One region of the Caballeronia sp. LZ028 genome, then DNA from elsewhere that is predicted to be linked to it. Evidence: riboswitches for the same ligand, from Rfam matches in the RefSeq annotation. Region 1 holds a riboswitch; the other holds the start of a gene.
What was found. Region 1 has a riboswitch for cobalamin ahead of cobW (cobalamin biosynthesis protein CobW). Riboswitches for the same ligand answer to the same signal wherever they lie in the genome.
Positions count from the first base shown of each region.

Region 2: another riboswitch for cobalamin. It lies ahead of QCE58_RS04425 (TonB-dependent receptor domain-containing protein); the one in region 1 lies ahead of cobW (cobalamin biosynthesis protein CobW).

Region 1 is NZ_JARUXN010000004.1:959,553-969,225, reverse strand. It holds gene QCE58_RS27240 (cobyrinate a,c-diamide synthase) at 1-1,279, opposite strand, end outside; gene cobO (cob(I)yrinic acid a,c-diamide adenosyltransferase) at 1,283-1,885, opposite strand; gene QCE58_RS27230 (cobalamin biosynthesis protein) at 2,135-2,560, opposite strand; cobalamin riboswitch at 2,608-2,865, shown strand; gene cobW (cobalamin biosynthesis protein CobW) at 2,986-4,071, shown strand; gene cobN (cobaltochelatase subunit CobN) at 4,077-7,853, shown strand; gene QCE58_RS27215 (ATP-binding protein) at 7,850-8,857, shown strand; gene QCE58_RS27210 (VWA domain-containing protein) at 8,977-9,546, shown strand.
Region 2 is NZ_JARUXN010000001.1:934,984-944,656, reverse strand. It holds gene cobT (nicotinate-nucleotide--dimethylbenzimidazole phosphoribosyltransferase) at 1-53, opposite strand, end outside; gene QCE58_RS04435 (ABC transporter ATP-binding protein) at 65-841, opposite strand; gene QCE58_RS04430 (iron ABC transporter permease) at 838-1,866, opposite strand; gene QCE58_RS04425 (TonB-dependent receptor domain-containing protein) at 1,863-3,743, opposite strand; cobalamin riboswitch at 3,824-4,121, opposite strand; gene QCE58_RS04420 (ATPase) at 4,390-4,758, shown strand; gene QCE58_RS04415 (cell division protein ZapA) at 4,755-5,069, shown strand; RNA gene ssrS (6S RNA) at 5,175-5,356, shown strand; gene QCE58_RS04405 (EVE domain-containing protein) at 5,436-5,894, shown strand; gene QCE58_RS04400 (SIMPL domain-containing protein) at 5,964-6,692, shown strand; gene lgt (prolipoprotein diacylglyceryl transferase) at 6,745-7,647, opposite strand; gene QCE58_RS04390 (LysR family transcriptional regulator) at 7,686-8,603, opposite strand; gene ilvD (dihydroxy-acid dehydratase) at 8,711-9,673, shown strand, end outside.

The DNA.
Region 1 (9,673 bases):
AGAGCGCAGCGGCCGCGGCCGGATTCGACGGCCAGTAAGCGTGCATGTAAGTGGCCGACACCGAACCATGCCGATAGAGCGCTTCGCCTTCGGTGCCGGTCGTGGCATGAGCGGCCTTGAGCGCCGGCTGCATCGGCGTGTCGAGCGTCGAGTAGTGGAATGTGTGACCCGTCATCGCGCCATGCGTCGTGTCGATGCGCTGCATCGCGAGGCGCGACAGCTTGCGTTGCATCGCCGCGTCGCCGGGAAGGATGCCGAGCATCGCATGCCGCGTGCCTTCGATGTCGGTCAGCGTGTCGAGCAGATACAGCATGCCGCCGCATTCCGCGACCAAGGGCTTCGCTCGCTCGACGTGCGCAACGACCGATGCACGCGCGCGTTCGTTCGAAGCGAGCGCCGCGGCATGCAGTTCGGGATAGCCGCCGGGAAGATAGAGCGCGTCGGCATCGTGCGGCGCGGGTTCGTCGGCGAGCGGAGAAAACGTGCTAATGCGCGCGCCCATGGCGATGAGCACATCGACATTCGCCGGATACACGAACGAGAACGCCGCATCGCGAGCGATGGCGATATGCGCGCCGTCGAGCAGACGCGGCGGCGCGGGCAGCGTCGCATCGTCGAAATGAACGGGCGGCGGAAGATCGGCGAGCGTCGTTTGCGCGATTGCATCGGCGGCGCGGTCGAGCCGTGCGTCGAGGCCCGCGACTTCATCGGGCTGCGTGAGACCGAGATGACGCTCGGGCAAGGCGATATCGTCCGCATTCGACAGATGGCCGCAATAACGCAAGTCGACGGGGATAGTCTCCGACAACATCTGCGCATGACGCGCCGATGCAACGCGATTCGCGAGCACGCCATGAAAGGGCACATCTTCGCGATAACGCGCGAGCCCGAACGCGATGGCGCCGAACGTCTGCGCCATGCCGTGCGCGCCGATCACCGCGAGCACCGGTACGTTGAACGTGGCGGCCAGATCGGCGCTGCTCGGCGTGCCGTCGAAGAGACCCATCACGCCTTCGATGAGAATGAGATCGGCCTCGCGCGCGGCCTTGGCGAGCAACGCGCGGCACGCATCGAGCCCGACCATCGACAGATGCAGCGAATAAACGGGCGCGCCGCATGCGCGTTCGAGAATCATCGGATCGAGAAAATCCGGGCCGGTCTTGAACACGCGTACCGTCAGGCCTCGGCGCGCGTGATGACGCGCAAGCGCCGCCGTCACCGTGGTCTTGCCTTGATGCGACGCACTCGCGCCGATGAAGAGAGCGGGGCAGTCGGGCATCGCTCAGAACTCGACGCCGCGTTGCGCTTTCACGCCTTGCTCGCGATACGGATGCTTCACGAGCCGCATTTCCGTGACGAGATCGGCAAGTTCGATCAACGCATCGGGCGCGTGGCGACCGGTCACGACGACATGCAGCATCGCGGGCCGCGCCTTCAGCACGTCGAGCACTTCATCGAGCGGCAGATACTCGTACTTGAGCACGGTGTTGAGTTCGTCGAGCACGACCATCTGATATTCGCCGCTCTCGATCATGCGGCGCGCTTCGTTCCAGCCCTTGCGCGCGGTGGCCATGTCGGCTTCGCGATTCTGCGTGTTCCAGGTGTAGCCATCTCCCATGGTGACGAAATCGCAATGCGCGATTGCGCCGAGGAAATCGCGCTCCGATGTATGCAGCGCGCCCTTGATGAACTGCACGACGCCGAGCTTCATGCCGTGTCCGAGCACGCGCACCGCCATGCCGAACGCGGCCGTTGTCTTGCCCTTGCCGTTGCCGGTATTCACGATCAAAAGGCCTTTCTCGTGATCGGCGGCGGCCTGCTTTTTCTCGTGGCCTTCCTTGCGGCGCTGGGTCATGCGCAGATGCGATTCGGTATCGGTTTTCACGGGAGCTCCAGAGAAAGACGGCCGTATCGTACAACAGGCGGCGGCTTAATTCTGCGCTAACAGACGGCAGGCATCATGCAATCAACGTAATCACCGACTTGAGGAGCAAGCAAATGGACGCGCTCTATCTCTATCTGGAACTCGTCGCGCTTGGCGTTCTCGTCTGGCTTTGCCGCGACAAGTTCAAACCGGTCGTGGCGAAGCCGCTCGCCGAAACGCCGCGTCCGCGCACGACCGCAAGACAGGTATTCATGTTCCGTTCGCGCGGGGCGCATGCATCGCTGCGATCGCGACGGTTACGCCACAATCGATCGTCTTTGGCACGATGAGCGTTCGCGCGTTGCCCGCGAGCAGCGCGCAAGGCTCGCATACGCCATCGACGTTCATATGCGCCATTGCATGATGCGATATCGCCGTGCGCGGCGCTTGCGCGATTTCATCGGCGCCGTAGAAGCGCAATGTCAGACGATGACGCTCGCAGAACGCGAGCAGTCCCGCCTCGTGCCGTTTCGCGTCGATGCTCGCGATGATGGCGATGTCGCCGAACGCAAGCGTGCCCAAAGCGCCGCGCACGGCGTGCTCGATTGCGTCGGCGCTCGCGCCCCGCCTGCAGCCGATCCCCACGGCAAGACGCGTGACAGCCGGCTGATTCATGTGAGCGATGACGGATTCCATGTGCGCCGACCTTACCACCTTTCTTGACGCTCGCGCCCGCCGGGCCTAGACTTTCACGCAGTTTTGGTGCTCGCGCGCGGATTCTCTCGTGCGCAGTTAAACGGGAAGCAGGGCGCGTTCCTTTCGATTCGTCGAACGCACGTCAACCTGCGCTGCCCCCGCAACGGTAAGCGATTCACCGCGCACGGCATTTTCATCGCGTGTACGGGAAGCCGGCTTCGAAGCCACTGCGCGTGAGAAACGCGCGGGAAGGCGAAGCGGCGTCGTCGTCAGCCCGGATACCGGCCAGACTTTGAGCGGGGCTTGCTGTCGCGGGGATGCGGCGCGGCCCATGATCCATAAAAGCGTGCGTTTCCCTTTCATCCAGCCGCGTTGCCAGGCATCGCGCGACATGAAGCGCATGCAACCGAAGCCACGGAGCGACGATGCAAACCCGCAAGATTCCCGTCACGGTCGTGACCGGCTTTCTCGGCAGCGGCAAGACCACACTGATGCGGCATATCCTCTCCAATGCGCAAGGCAAGCGCATCGCGGTGATCGTCAACGAGTTCGGCGAGCTCGGCATCGACGGGGAGATCTTGAAGGGTTGCGGCATCGGTTGCGACGATGAAGCCGGCTCCAAAGACCGCAATCTGTACGAGCTCGCGAACGGTTGTCTCTGCTGCACCGTGCAGGAAGAGTTCTATCCGGTCATGGAACAACTCGTCGAGCGGCGCGAGAGCATCGATCACGTGCTGATCGAAACGTCCGGTCTCGCTTTGCCGAAGCCGCTCGTGCAGGCGTTCAACTGGCCGTCGATCAAGAACGCATTCACCGTCGATGCCGTCGTGACCGTGGTCGATGGACCCGCTGCCGCGAGCGGTCAGTTCGCGGCGAATCCCGTCGCCGTCGATGCGCAACGCAAGGCCGATCCCAATCTCGATCACGAATCGCCGCTGCATGAACTGTTCGAGGACCAGCTTTCGTCTGCCGACCTCGTCATCGTCAACAAGACCGATCTCATGGATGATGAAGCGCTGCGAAAGGTCGAAGCGCTCGTGCGGCCCGAGATTCCGCCCGAAGTGAAGATCGTGCCCGCGCAGATGGGCAGGCTCGATGTGCATACATTGCTCGGTCTCGAATCGGCATCGGAAGAGACGATTCATTTGCGGCACGATCATCACGGTTCGCCCGATGAAGCAGGCCACGCCGATCATCATCATGACGAGTTCGATTCGGTCGTCGTGCATGGCAACGTCGAATCGCGCGAGCAGGCGCTGGCCGCGCTGCATGCGCTCGTCGAGCAGCACACGATCTATCGCGTGAAGGGTTTCGCTGCGTTGCCGGGCGCGGCGATGCGGCTCGTCGTGCAAGGCGTCGGACGACGCTTCGACAGTTACTTCGACCGCCGCTGGGAAGCGGGCGAAGCGAATACCCAAAGCCGCTTCGTGCTGATCGGCGAAGACCTCGAACGCGCGACGCTGCAACGCGCGTTCGACGCCGCGCTCGCGAGCGCGCCCGTGCAGGCGTAACCGCGATGCATCTGCTCCGCACGACGCCGGGAGGCTTCGTCGACGACGCGCAGGGCGTCATGCGTATCGATCAGACGAGCGCGCCGGTCGTCGTGCTCAGCTCCGCCGATACGACGCTCGCGTTGCTCGCGAGCGCGTTTCCGCGTCTCGAGCCGGGCTTTCCCGACGTGCGGCTCGCGAATCAATCGTTTCTGCGTCAGCCCGCATCGGTCGATTTCTATGTCGACGATGTATTGCGTCACGCGAAGGTCGTGATCGTCGATCATCTCGGCGGCGAATCGTACTGGCCGTACGGCATCGAGCGGCTCGTCGCGCTCGCGAAAGAGCGCAAGCAGATGCTCGCGATGTTTTCGGGCGATCTCACCGAGGACCCGAATCTTATCGGCAAGAGCACGGCCGATGCAGCGTTTTGCCGCGAGCTGTCGCGCTATCTGCGCGAAGGCGGCGCGCGCAATGCCGAGGAGTTTCTACGCGCGATCGCGCATCGCGCGTTCGGCTTCGGGCGCGAGCCGCAGCCGCCGAGTCCGCTGCCCGCCGTCGCGATCTATCATCCCGAGCGCGATATCGCGGTCATCGACGACTGGCAGGCGCGCTGGACCGAAGGCGCGGGCGTCGCCGCGATCCTGTTTTACCGCGCGCATTTGCAATCGGGCAATACGGCCGTGTTCGATGCGCTCATCGAAGCGCTCGAAAAGGAAGGCATGAATCCGTTGCCGATCGCGATTTCGTCGCTCAAGGAAAGCGTGAGCCGCGAAGTGGTCGAGCGTTTGTGCGCGCAGCATCGCGCATCGCTCGTATTGAACACGACGGCTTTTGCGGCGAGCGTGATCGGCGAGGACGAAGCATTCGAAGTCGCGGGCGATGCGCCCGTGCTGCAAGTCATCCTGAGCGGCGGCAATCGCGATGACTGGCAGAAGGACAATCACGGCCTGAATTCGCGCGACGTCGCCATGCATGTCGCGCTTCCCGAAGTCGATGGCCGCATCATCACGCGCGCCGTGAGTTTCAAGGGGCTCGCATATCACTGCAAGCATACGCAGGTGGATGTCGTGCGCTATCAGGCCGACGCGGAGCGCGTGCGCTTCGTCGCCGAACTGAGCCGGCGTTGGTCCAAGCTGCGTCATACGCCGAACGCGCAGAAGCGCATCGCGCTCGTGCTGGCGAACTACCCGGCGAGCGAAGGGCGCATCGGCAATGGCGTGGGACTCGATACGCCTGCATCCGCGATCAACATTCTGTCGATGCTCGCGCGAGAAGGCTATCGCGTCGGCACCATGCCGGCGAACGGCGATGCGCTCATCGCCGCGTTGACGGAAGGCGTGACCAACGATCCCGTCGTCCGCGATATGCGCCCTGCGTTGCAGAGTCTTTCGCTCGATGACTATCTCGACGCGTATCGCACGCTGCCCGCCGATGCGCGCGCCGCGCTCGAAAAAACCTGGGGCGCACCCGAAGACGACCCGACGATCAGACGCGGCCGTTTCATGATCGCGGGCTATCGCTGCGGGGAAGTGTTCATCGGCATCCAGCCCTCGCGTTCGCGGCAGCGCAACGATTACGCGAGCTATCACGATGCCGAACTCGTGCCGCCGCATTCCTATCTCGCGTTCTACTTCTGGCTGCGTCTGCGCTTTCAGGCGGATGCGCTCGTGCATGTCGGCAAGCACGGCAATCTCGAATGGCTGCCGGGAAAGAGCGTCGCGTTGTCGTCATCGTGCTGGCCGGATGCGATTCTCGGACCGATGCCGCATCTCTATCCGTTCATCGTCAACGATCCGGGCGAAGGCAGTCAGGCGAAGCGCCGCGCGCAGGCCGTGATCATCGATCATCTTATGCCGCCGCTCACGCGCGCCGAGAACTATGGGCCATTGCAGGATCTCGAGCGTCAGGTCGACGAATACTACGAAGCGTTGATGGTCGATGTGCGCCGCGCGAAGCTGCTGCGCAAGACGATTCTCGCGAACATCGTCGAGAACCGGCTGCACGAGGAACTCGGGCTGGATGCGCCACGCGATACCGTGAGTGAAGACGCGTTGCTCACGCGCGCCGATGCCTATCTCTGCGAACTGAAGGAAGCGCAGATTCGCGACGGCCTGCATGTATTCGGTGTCTCGCCGCAAGGCGTGCAACGACGCGACACGCTGCTCGCGCTCGGCCGCTTTCCGATCGGCGACGGCCAGGGCGCGAACGCGAGCCTGATCGTCGCGATCGCACGGGATCTGCAATTGCCCGATATCTTCGATCCGCTCGATGCGGATTGGGCCGCGCCGTGGACCGGCCCGCGTCCGCAAGCACTTGCCGATGTGAGCGAAGCGCCGTGGCGTCATCAAGGCGATACGCGCGAGCGCCTCGAATCGTTAGCGATGCAACTATTGTCCGATGCTGACGCAGCCGCGCCCGGACCGCGTGCATCGCTCGTGTTCGAACGTCTGCGTGGCGATGTGCTCGCGCGGCTCGATGCGTGCGGCCCGCAAGAGCTCACGCAACTGAAGCGAGGTCTCGAAGGCCGTTTCGTGCCGCCGGGTCCGAGCGGCTCGCCTTCGCGCGGCAGACCGGACGTGCTGCCCACCGGCCGCAACTTCTATTCCGTCGATACGCGCGCATTGCCGACGCAAGCCGCATGGTCGCTCGGCGTAAAGTCGGCGAACGCATTGGTCGAACGCCATGTGCAGGATCACGGCGATTTTCCGCGGGCAATCGGCTTGTCGGTGTGGGGCACGGCGACGATGCGGACCGGCGGCGACGATATCGCGCAGGCGTTCGCGTTGATCGGCGTGCGGCCCAAGTGGGCGGCGGGCAGTCATCGCGTGACCGACTTCGAGATTCTGCCGATCTCGATCTTCAACCGGCCGCGCATCGACGTGACATTGCGCGTATCGGGCTTCTTCCGCGATGCGTTCGCGAATCTCATTCATCTCTTCGATGCGGCGGTGCAGGCCGTCGCCGAATTGGACGACGAGCCCGCCGATGTCAACCCGATCCGCGCGCGCATCCTTCGTGAGCGCGACGAGCTGATCGCGCGCGGCATCGAGACGAAGGACGCGCGGCGTCGAGCGGGCTGGCGCGTGTTCAGCACGAAGCCGGGCGCATACGGCGCGGGTCTGCAGGAACTGATCGACGCAAAGCAATGGCAGACCGATGCGGATCTTTCCGCCGCGTATCAAAGCGCGGGCGGCTACGCGTATTCGCAATCGGGCGATGGCGTCGAAGCACGCGCGAGCTTCGGCGCGCGGCTATCGACGCTCGATGTCGTCGTGCAGAACCAGGACAATCGCGAACACGATCTGCTCGATTCGAACGACTATCACCAGTTCCAGGGCGGCATGGTCGCGGCCGTGCGCTATCTGTCGGGCGTGCAGCCGCAGACGTATAACGCCGATCACAGCAATCCCGCTGCGCCGCGCGTTCGCACGCTGAACGAAGAGATTGCGCGCGTGGTGCGTTCACGCGTGGTCAATCCGAAGTGGATCGATGGCGTGAAGCGGCACGGTTACAAGGGCGCGTCCGAACTCGCGGCGACCGTCGATTACCTGTTCGGCTACGACGCCACCGCGCGCGTCGTGTCGGATCATCAGTACGCGCTGGTCACCGATGCCTATGTGAACGATGCCGACACGCGCGAGTTCATTGCGCAGCACAATCCGCACGCGTTGCAATCGATCTGCGAGCGTCTGCTCGAAGCGATGCAACGCGGTCTGTGGCAGCAACCCGCTGGCTATCGCGAGCAGGTCGAACGGCATCTGCTCGATGTCGAACAGCACATCGAAGGCCGACATTCTTGAACGAATCCATCACATCTGCCGTGTTTCCTTTTTCGGCGCTCGTCGCACAGGCGCCCTTGCAGCAGGCGCTTTTGCTCGCGGCCGTCGATCCTTCGATCGGCGGCGTGCTCGTGAGCGGGCCGCGCGGCACCGCGAAATCCACCGCGACGCGCGCACTCGCGGAGTTGCTGCCCGAAGGGAAGCTCGTGACCTTGCCGCTCGGCGCGAGCGAGGAACAGTTGATCGGCACGCTCGACATCCAAAGCGCATTGCGCGACGGCGGTGTGAAGTTTTCTCCGGGCCTGCTTGCGAAGGCGCATCGGGGCGTGCTGTATGTCGATGAAGTGAATCTCCTGCCGAATCCGCTCGTCGATCAGTTGCTCGATGTTGCGGCGAGCGGCGTGAACATCGTCGAGCGCGATGGCATTTCGCATCGGCACGACGCGCGCTTCGTGCTAATCGGCACGATGAATCCGGAAGAGGGCGAGTTGCGGCCGCAATTGCTCGATCGTTTCGGTCTTGCCGTGGAGATGAACAATTGCTTCGATGCGCTCGTGCGGCAACGTATCGTCAAGGCGCGTCTTGCATTCGATGCCGATCCTGATGCGTTTCGCGCGCGGCATCGTGACGAGCAGGCTTCGCTGGAATCGCGCATTCACGCGGCGCGCGCGGCATTGTCGTCATTCGATTTCGATGATGCGGTTCATGCGCGCGTGAGCGAGCTTTGCATCGAGGCGCATGTCGACGGCTTGCGTGCGGACATCGTCATGCTGCGCGCGGCGCGAGCGCTGGCTGCGTTGGAGGAAGCAGCGGGCGTGAACGTCACGCACGTCGAACGCGTCGCCGATGCGGTGCTTACGCATCGGCGAAGAGAAGGGGAAGCGCCTTCACGCGAACCGGCAGGCCGCGAGTCGACGTCGCCCGATGCAGGCTCGAACCAAGCGGAATGGGGCTACATGCCGCCGGAGCCGACGGGAACCGCGAAGGTCAAGCAAGTGAGGCCGCTCGCCGCAAAAAAAGCCTGAACCATCGAAGGCGCGACGCGAATGCCGTCGACACAAGGCATCGTCTTCGATGGAACGAAGCGTTCGCGAAAGGCCGCAGCGCGACGCGCGAGGGCGAAGTCAGCGCGTCGATCGACTGGATGGCGACATTGCGCGCAAAGCGTTCCGCGCGCTTTGCTACGGAGCATTTGCGATACCGGCGCACGCAGGGCGACGGTGCGGTGCTGCATTGTTTTCTGCTCGATTGCTCCGGCTCGATGCTCGCCGGCGAGCGCCTTGCGCGCGCGAAGGGCATGCTCGTCGCGCTGTTCGATCGCGCTTATCGTGAGCGGGCGGAGATTGCGCTGATATGTTTCGGCGGTGCACGCGCCAAAGTGCGTCGTCAGCCGGGCGCGGCGCACTGGTTCAATGAGCGGTGGGTCGCGCCGATCGGCGGCGGTGGCGGCACGCCTCTCGCGCTTGGGCTGGCGAGCGCGGGAACGGTGCTTGAAAGAGCGGCTCGGCGCAGACCAGTGCAACGGCGCTGCTTGTGGGTGCTCACCGACGGGCGAACGAACGAGCAACCGCAAGCACCTCACGCAGCGGATGAGATCGTCGTCGTCGATTTCGAGGAAGGCGCGATTCGGGTCGGGCGCGGCGAGGCGCTCGCGCGCGAGTGGAGCGCGAGATATGTGCTTGCGGATGCGCTGATAAGAATCTCGGATTGTTGAGCAATCGATTCGAATATTGCCGACTGCCACGGTGATTGTCCGAATTTTGCGCGATCAGGCTTGCAGCCGATTCAGCGAGCCATATCGACTTTATAATCGCCTGCATATTTCGGAGTTGTTTGGCTAT
Region 2 (9,673 bases), on a different contig from region 1:
TCGATGGCGCGGTCGAGCGCGCGGGGCATCGGGATGCCGTTATTCGTGGACATCGGAATTCCTTTCATGAGCGAGGGATGGAAGGCACGAGCGCTTCGTGCTCGCCATCGCGAATCAACGCGAGCGGATAGCCGAATGCGGCGCTCGCGCGTTCGGCCGTGAGCACGTCGGCGACGAGTCCCGCATGAGCGCCGCCGTTGCCGTCGAGCAGAAGCGCGTGTGTCGCGAAACGGCGCGCGAGATTCAGATCGTGGCACGAGAAGATTACGGTGCGCTTGTGCGCGCGCGCCGCGTCGCGCAACGCGTGCAGGCAATCGATCTGATGATGCAGGTCGAGATGCGAAAGCGGTTCGTCGAGCAACAGCAGCGGCGCGTTCTGGCACAGCACGGCGGCGAGCGCGACACGCTGGCGTTCGCCGCCGGAAAGCGTCAGCACGTCGCGCGACGCGAACGATGCGAGACCCAACGTTTCGAGCGCGGCGTGCGCGGCGGCGCGATCCTCGTCGCTCTCCCAGCCCCAGCCGGTGAGATGCGGAAAGCGGTTGAGCAGCACGGTATCGAGCACGCTCGCGCTGAAGGCGTCGTGCGCGGCTTGCGGCATCAAAGCGCGTGCGCGCGCGAGTTCCGTCGCGCGCCATGACGCGAGCGCGCGGCCGTCGAGCGACACGCTGCCCGATGCGGCTTTCGCAATCCCGGCGAGCACGTTGATGAGCGTCGTCTTGCCCGCGCCGTTCGGCCCGGCGATGCACCACATTTCGCCCGCTTCGATCGACTGCGTGAGCCCGTCGATGAGCGTGCGCTTACCCGCGCGAAGCACGATGGCGTCGAGCCGCAAAATCATCGCGGCCTCCGCAGCAGCATCCACAGGAACATCGGGACGCCGATCAATGCCGTGACGACGCCGACCGGCAATTGCGCGGGCGCGATCACCGTGCGCGCGACGAGATCGGCGGCCATCACCGCGAGTCCGCCCGCGAGCGCGGCGGCGGGCACGAGCATGCGCTGATCGTTGCCGAACGCGAGGCGCAACAGATGCGGCACGACGAGCCCGACGAAGCCGATGGTGCCCGCCGTCGTCACGGCGGCCGCCGCCGCGATCGATGCGACGAGATACACGCGCAGACGCAAGCGCTCGACCGGCACGCCGAGCGCGCGCGCGGTCGTATCGCCGCGCAAGAGCACGTTCAGTTGCGGTGCGACGGGAACGATGACCGCGAGCACGACGGCGAGCGCGATCAGCGCGGGCCATGGCGCCGCCGCGCCGTTGAGATCGCCCGTCAGCCAGAAGATCATGCCGCGCAAACGGTTCTCGGGCGCGACGCTCAGGATCAGCGTGATGAGTGCGCCCCATCCCGATGCGATCACGACACCCGTCAGCAAGAGCCTCGGCGATGCGTCCTGTCCGCTTTGCCACAAGTCCTTGCGCGCGAGTCCGAGGACCAGAACGATCGATGCGAACGCGCCCGCGCAAGCCGCGATATCGACGCCCCACCACGGCAGCGACCCGAGCATCGCGGCAAGCGCGAAGGTTGCCGCGCCGCCGGATACGCCGAGCACGTACGGTTCCGCCAGCGGATTGCGCAACAGCACTTGCAGCAGCGCGCCGGCGAACGCGAGCAATGCGCCCGACGCGAAGCCCGCGAGCGCGCGCGGCAGACGCAAGGTCAGCACGATGTCATCGGCGATATCGGGCGTCGCCGAGTGCGCGTGAAAGAGCGCGCCGATCGCACGCGATACGGGCAACGCGACGCTGCCCATCGCGAGCGACGCGACCAGCACGACGAGCGTCGCTGCGCCGAGCGCGATCCAGATCGCGGTGGCGCGGCTCGCGTCCATCGCGCGCGGACGTTCAGCCACGCGGCTCACGACGGATGCCAGCCCAACGTGATGTACGCGCCGCGTCGTGGCGTGTTGTACGAGTAGGCAAGTTCATAGTCCTTGTCGAACAGGTTGTCGATGCGCGCCGTGACGTACCACGACTTCGAGATGTCGTAGCGCGCCGACAGATTCACGATGCCGTAGCCCGCGAGCGTCGAATCGTAATCGCTGCGTTGACCGCTCACGATCCATTCGCCACCGACGCGCCACGGCCCGATCGTGCGATGCGCCGTCAGCGTCGCGAAATGCCGCGCGCGCCGCGTCAAATCCTCGTGATTCGTTTCGTCGACGGGATTCTGGAACGTGACGCCCGTGCGCACATCCGTTGCGCCGACGTGCCCCGCCCACGATCCCTCGATGCCCTGCACCTTCGCGCGCCCGACGTTCTGCGCGACATAGTAGAAGCCGCCGTCGGACACGTAATCGATCAAATTCGAATAGCGCGTCTGAAAAAGCGTCACGCGCACCACGCCGAGCGCATTCGATGCGTACTGCAACGCCGCCTCGACCGAATGACTCCGCTCCGGCTGAATCGACGGATTGCCGCTCAGCGGATAGTAGAGATCGTCGAAGCTCGGCGCGCGAAACGAGGCCGAATAGCTCGCGCTCGCCTTCCAGTGCGCGTCGAAGTTATACGCGTAGCCCAGATAGTAGCTGTTCGCGCCGCCGAAATCGGAATACTGATCGCGGCGCAGATTCGCCTGCAACTCGTTCGCGCCGATGTGCCCCACGTAACCCGCGAACATCGAATTCACATGACGGTCGGGCGCGCTGAACTGATCGGAATCGAGCGTCTGATCGAGATGCTCGTAGCCGAAGAGCAGCTTGTGCGCGTCGCTGATCCGCACGTCGTTCTGCCACGTATATTGCCGGTTCTCCGAATCGAAACGGCTCGTATAGACGCCGTTCTGCTCGATGTTCGCGCGGTCCTGCCCCTGCGCGATCGTGAAGTGCGTCGTCCAGTTATCCGTGACGCGGCCGTTCGCGAACACCGACGCCGAGCGCACGCGATCGTGCGTTTCGTTGATATCGGTCGGCTGGCCATAGGCATCGTCGAAACTGTTGATGCCGTTCGATTGCAGGAAGCGCACGCCCACGTCCCACTTGTCGCTGAACTCGTGACGCAGCGTCGCCGCGACGCTCTCGTTCAGATAGCCGTTCGCGTTCGGATTGGCGCCGGGCGCGATTCCCGGATCGATCGACGAGAAGCCGTCGGTTTTCTCGCGCGAGACGTTCACGCTGAAGGTCGTGCGGCCGTCCTTGTCGAGCGCGCCGCTCACGCCCGCCGATTGCCGCTGCGTGTGATAGCTGCCGTACTCGGCCTCGAAGTTGAAGCGCGGCGGATGCGCCTCGCCTTCCTTCGTGAAGATCTGCACGACGCCGCCAATCGCATTCGATCCATAGAGCGCCGACACGTTGCCGTTCACGACCTCGACGCGCCCGATCTGGTCGAGCATCAATTGCGATAGCTGTGCCGCGCCGAGCGACGCCGATTCGACGCGCACGCCGTCGATCAGCACGAGCGATTGCGACGACGCCGCACCGCGTATGAAAAGCCCCGAGTTCGAGCCCGGTCCGCCGTTGCGCGTGATCTGCACGCCGGGCGCGAGCGCGACGAGTCCGAGCGCGTCGCTTGCGTTTGCATCGGCGATGTCCTGCTCGTCAAAAAGCGATGTCTGCGGAATCGATTCGGCAAGCGGCTGCGGCGCGCGCGTCGATGTGACGACGACGGGCGCAAGCGTTTGCGTGCTGTCTTCCGTCTGGGCCGCCTGTGCAGCGCCGGCGAACGGCAAGGCGCCGATGGCCGCAACGAGCGCGCCATGACGGGAGAGACCGCTTCTGAGCGCGGCCAGTGGCAATACCATGTGTGAAGTGTTCCGTTTCGCGTGAGCGCGACCCCGCTCCCCGCGAGGACGATGCGCGACGAACGCACCGCGCCATGCGCGCCGATGCGTCGGACTCCGGCCGGTATCCGGGCTGGCGATCAATCGTCTCGCCTTCCCGCGCATGGCGCGCAGTGGCATCGACACGTTTCTTGCAGTCGCGCGCGTGCGACGAATTTCGACACGCTCGCGCGGCAAAAACGCGCATGAGACGACTTGCAACTTGCGTTGCGGTCGCTTACCGTTGCGGGGGCAGCACAGGTTGGCTCGTCGTCGATTGCGGCGACTTCGCTCCCTGTTTCCCGTTTGACTGCATCCACGAGATCCGCGGATGCGAGCACCAAAAGTGCGGCAAGTGTAGGAGCGCGGTTCGGGGCCGTCAAGAAAACCGCGCGGGCAGACTGGCGCGGCGCATGACGAATCGAACGAGAAGCGAAAGAGAAGCGGCCGGCCTGTCATCACGAGCGTTGCGGGGCGCTCGCGTTTTCTGCACACGAATGCATCGCGACATGCGCTTGATTCGAAGGATTAAGCGCTAGATCGCGTGTTGTTACGTCTCGAAACGAGACATTTATCGGAAGCTCCGTTGAACCGCGCTAAAATGCGAGGTCTTTAGAGGACGCAGCACATGCTCAACGAACTCGAATCACTGTCAGGAAACATCGGCCGGCTGATCCAGATCAGCGAGCGCCACAAGCAGGCGCATCAAGCGCTGCAGGAACAACTCGAACAGCTGCGCGCCGACTATGCGAACGTGCAGGCCGAGCTCGCGCAAGTGCGCGAAGAGCGCGATACGCTGCAGTCCGAACGCGATTCGCTGTCCGCGAAAATCGACGACGCGCAAATCCGCCTGAACGCGATTCTCGAAAAGCTGCCGCGCGGCAAGTCCGCGCAACATGCCGAGTCCGACAATCAACTCGATCTCCTCGAAACCGATTCCCAGGAAGCACATGAAACGGAATTGCACGGCGAGCATCATCAGGGAGAGAAGGCATGACGACCACGCAGATCGAAGTATCCATTCTCGGGCAGCCGTATCGTCTCGCGTGCTCGCCGGAAACCGAAGGCGCATTGCGTGAAGCCGTCGCGCGCGTCGACGCCGAAATGAACAAAGTGCGCAATGCAAGCAGCGTGCGCGGCACGGATCGCATCGCGGTGATGGCGGCGCTTTCGCTGGCGTCGGAATTGCTTAAGCTGCAGGACAGCGTGCGTCACGGCGAGGCCTTCCCCGCCGAAGAAATCCGCCGCACGATGCACTCGATGAACGAGCAATTGGGCGCGGTCATTGCGCAACACGAAGCGCAATAAGGCAGATGCGCGTCGAGTCAATCAGCGCGCAATGTCAATCGAAAAAAGAAACTGCCGAAGTAGGTTGAAGAGGCTGCAGAAGGCAAACGATTGGTGTAGAGTGACGTTTCCCTGCCTGGTACGCCAAGGTCATATATTCCTTGAACCAATGCTACATTGGCACGGTTGCGGAACCTTGCAGCACGGGCGCGCGCGTCGCTAGTCCGATGTACCCGAAGTGTTGCTTACCGCGACCAATCTTGAACCCAGGTTCAGGATGCCGGCCTAGCGGCTGTGGCGGGGACCTCATTCAAGAAACGGCATCGGTTTTTCCGATGCCGTTTTCGTTTGTCCCTGCCGTTCGCTCTTCGATTCATGCACACGACCATGCGCTACTGGCTGATGAAGTCCGAACCGGACGAAGCGAGCATCGATCATCTCGCGCACGCGCCGAAAAAAACCTTGCCGTGGACGGGCGTACGCAACTATCAGGCGCGCAACTTCATGCGCGATCAGATGCAGATCGGCGACGGCGTGCTCTTCTATCATTCGAGCTGCCCGGAGCCGGGCATCGCGGGCATCGCGAAAGTGTGCTCGACGGCATATCCGGATCCCACGCAATTCGATCCGAAGAGCGATTACTACGATCCGAAATCGACGCAGGAAACGCCGCGCTGGATGCTCGTCGACGTGAAGTTCGTGAAGAAGACGCCGCTCATATCGCTCGCCGCGTTGCGCGAACATCCAGAGCTTGCCGACATGCAAGTGCTCGCGCGCGGCAACCGGCTCTCGATCACGCCCGTGACCGAAGCGCAATGGCGATTTATTACCGAGCACCTCGTCTAACAAGGAACTTACGACTTCACGACTGCGACTAAATCCCGTCGCACGTACGCGATGTCACGGAGTCCTTCGATGCTCAATAAGAAAACCGCCGCCGCCTTCGCCCTGCTCGCGATGTCCGGTGCCGCGATTACGTTGTCTCAAACCGCCGCTGCGCAGACGGTGATAACGCAGCCACAGCCCTCGGGCGTGCTCTCGCTCTCCGCACAAGCGAGCGCGCAAGTGCCGCAGGATGTCGTCAACATCACGCTCTTCTACGAACAGGAAGCGGCCGATCCGTCGTCGCTCACCAGCACGCTCAATCAGCGCGCCGAGGCCGCGTTACGCGAAGCCAAAGGTGTCGACGGCGTGACCGCGAAGAGCGGCTCGTTCACCGTCTATCCGTCGACGGATCGCGACGGCAAGATTTCCGTGTGGCGCGGGCGCACCGAAGTCGTGCTCGAATCGCATGACTTCGCGGCGGCATCGAAGCTCGCGGGCAAGATGAGTTCGTCGATGCAAGTGGGTAGCGTCGCGTTCTCGCTGTCGCCCGAAGCGCAGCGCGCGGCCGAGCAAAAGCTCGTCTCGCAAGCCATCGATTCGTTCCGCAAGCAGGCGCAAAGCGCCGCGCAAGGCTTCGGCTACAGCAATTTCACGATTCGGGAAGTGAATGTCGGACGGAGCGGCGCGCAGCCGCGTCCCGTCATGATGATGCAATCGCGCGCGATGAGCGCCGATGCGAAGATGGCCCCGATCGCGATGGAAGCCGGCACGACCACGGTGACAGTCGACGTTTCCGGCTCCGTACAAATGGGACGCTAAACGCCGTTCACGGTGTTCACGCGGGGCGGCGTTCGACCGCCCCGCTCTTTCCTCAAGCCTTTGCGGATTCGGGCGGCAGGCGCAGATTGCGCTTGTAGGCCCACACCATCATTACCACGCCGGCGACGATCATCGGCAGCGAAAGCCATTGGCCCATCGAGAGATTGAGCGCGAGCAAGCCGAGATAATCGTCCGGCTCACGCGCGAATTCCACGGTGAAGCGCGCGAGTCCATAACCGATCAGGAACAGCGCCGAAATCGCGCCGACCGGACGCTGCTTGCGCGAGAACGTCCAGATCACGATAAACAACACGAGCCCTTCCAGCGCGATTTCGTACAACTGCGACGGATGACGCGGCAGCATGTGGTAACGCTGAAAAATTTCCGTGAGGTGATACTGCGCGTCGAGCTGCGGATTCTTCGAGAGCCACACGGCGTCGTCGTTCGTCGAGTTCTGGAAGAGCATCGCCCACGGCGCGTTCGGGTCCGTCACGCGGCCCCACAGCTCGCCGTTGATGAAATTGCCGAGTCGCCCCGCCGCGAGACCGAGCGGCACCATCGGCGCGACGAAATCCGTCACCTGCAGCCACGTGCGCTTGCGGTGATACGCGAACAGCACCATCGCGAGCGTCACGCCGAGAAAGCCGCCGTGAAACGACATCCCGCCTTCCCATACCTTGAAGATATCGAGCGGATGCGCGGCGTAATAACTGGCCTTGTAAAACAGCACGTAGCCGATGCGCCCGCCCAGAATCGTGCCGAGCACGCCGTAGAACAGCATGTCGTCGATGTCCTTCACGGTCCAGCCTTGCGCGGCGACATAAGGCAGCCGCAGCCGCAACCGGCCGATGACGATGGCCGACACGAACGCCACCAGGTACATGAGGCCGTACCAGCGCACGGCGAGCGGTCCGAGATGAATCGCGATGGGATCGAAATTGGGATGTATGAGCATTCTGATGTGGGAATCTTTAAGCGGGCTACAGGGGCGAATCATACAGAACCGGCGCTTTCGGCCCTCGAACGGACGATTTCGATGAACCCGGCGAGCACCGGACTCACTTCCGCGATCCGCCATACCAGCCCCGTTTCCACGAAAGGACCGGGATCGAGCAGCGGACGATACACGACGCCCGTGCGCCTTAGATGACGCAGCGATTGCGGCACGAGCGCGACGCCCATGCCGGCGGACACGAGGCTCACGATGGTCTGCATCTGGATCGCCTCCTGCCCGATACGCGGCGTGAGCCCGGCCGCGCCATAGCAGCCCATGATGATGTCGTGCAAGCCGGGCGCGAGACGCCTCGGAAAGACGACGAGCGGCGCGGCGGCGAGATCGTGCAGGTCGACGGGTTCGCCTTCGCCCGAGTTCAGCTCTTGCGCCTGCTTCTCGGACATCGCGATCATCAGCGGCTCGCGCGCGATCGGCACATACTCGAGCGACGACGCGTAACGCGGCGGCAGCGGCGGAATGACGAGGCCCGCATCGACGCGCCCGGCGACGAGTTCGTCGATCTGCACGTCGCTCGTCGCTTCGGTCAGTTGCAGACGCACGCCGGGATGACGCGCACCGAAATCGCGCAGCAGCGCCGGCAGAAGCCCGTAATCGGCGGTGGAGACGAACGCGAGCGACAGCACGCCCGCCTCGCCGCGCGCGAGCGATTGCGCGAGCGGACGCAGCGCATCGGCGGATGCGAGCAGGCGGCGCACTTCCGGCAACAGATCCTTGCCGACGGGCGTCAGCTCCACGGTCCGTTTCGTGCGCACGAAAAGCGCGACGCCGAGCGATTCTTCCAGCGCGCGGATCGCCTGCGAGAGCGGCGGCTGCGTCATCGCGAGGCGCGCGGCGGCACGGCCGAAGTGCATCTCTTCGGCGACCGTCACGAAATAACGCAGGAGTCGTAGTTCCATTGATATGTTTTGCGACCTAGTAAGCCCTGAATAATATATTGGACAGACACATAGCGCGGTTGCATTCTTGCTGCATCAAATCAAGAACATCCCCTCAGGAGCACACCATGGCCTTCAATCGCCGCTCGAAGCACATCACTCAGGGCGTCGCGCGCTCGCCCAATCGCTCGATGTATTACGCCCTCGGCTACAAGGAGGAGGACTTCGACAAGCCGATGATCGGCGTCGCCAATGGCCACTCGACGATCACGCCGTGCAACGCGGGCTTGCAGCGCCTCGCGGACGCCGCCGTCGAATCGATCAGGAAATCCGATGCGAATCCGCAGATTTTCGGCACGCCGACGATCTCCGACGGCATGTCGATGGGCACCGAAGGCATGAAGTACTCGCTCGTGTCGCGCGAGGTAATCGCGGACTGCGTCGAGACCGCCGTGCAAGGCCAGTGGATGGACGGCGTCGTCGTGATCGGCGGCTGCGACAAGAACATGCCGGGCGGCATGATCGGCATGGCGCGCATGAACGTGCCGTCGATCTATGTGTATGGCGGCACGATTCGCCCCGGCAACTGGAAGGGCAAGGATCTGACGATCGTGTCGTCTTTCGAGGCGGTCGGCGAGTTCACCGCGGGGCGCATGTCGGAGGAGGATTTCAAGGGCGTCGAGAAGAACGCGTGCCCGTCGACCGGCTCGTGCGGCGGCATGTACACGGCGAACACGATGAGCTCGTCGTTCGAGGCGCTCGGCATGTCGCTGATGTATTCGTCGACGATGGCGAATCCGGATCAGGAAAAGGTCGATTCCGCGGCCGAATCGGCGCGCGTACTCGTCGAAGCGGTGAAGAGGGATCTGAAGCCGCGCGACATCATCACGAAGAAGTCGATCGAGAACGCGGTGGCGCTCATCATGGCGACGGGCGGCTCGACGAACGCCGTGCTGCACTATCTCGCCATCGCGCACGCGGCGGACGTGGAATGGAGCATCGACGACTTCGAGCGCATGCGCAAGAAAGTGCCGGTCATCTGCGATCTGAAGCCTTCCGGTCAATATGTCGCGACGGACTTGCACAAAGCC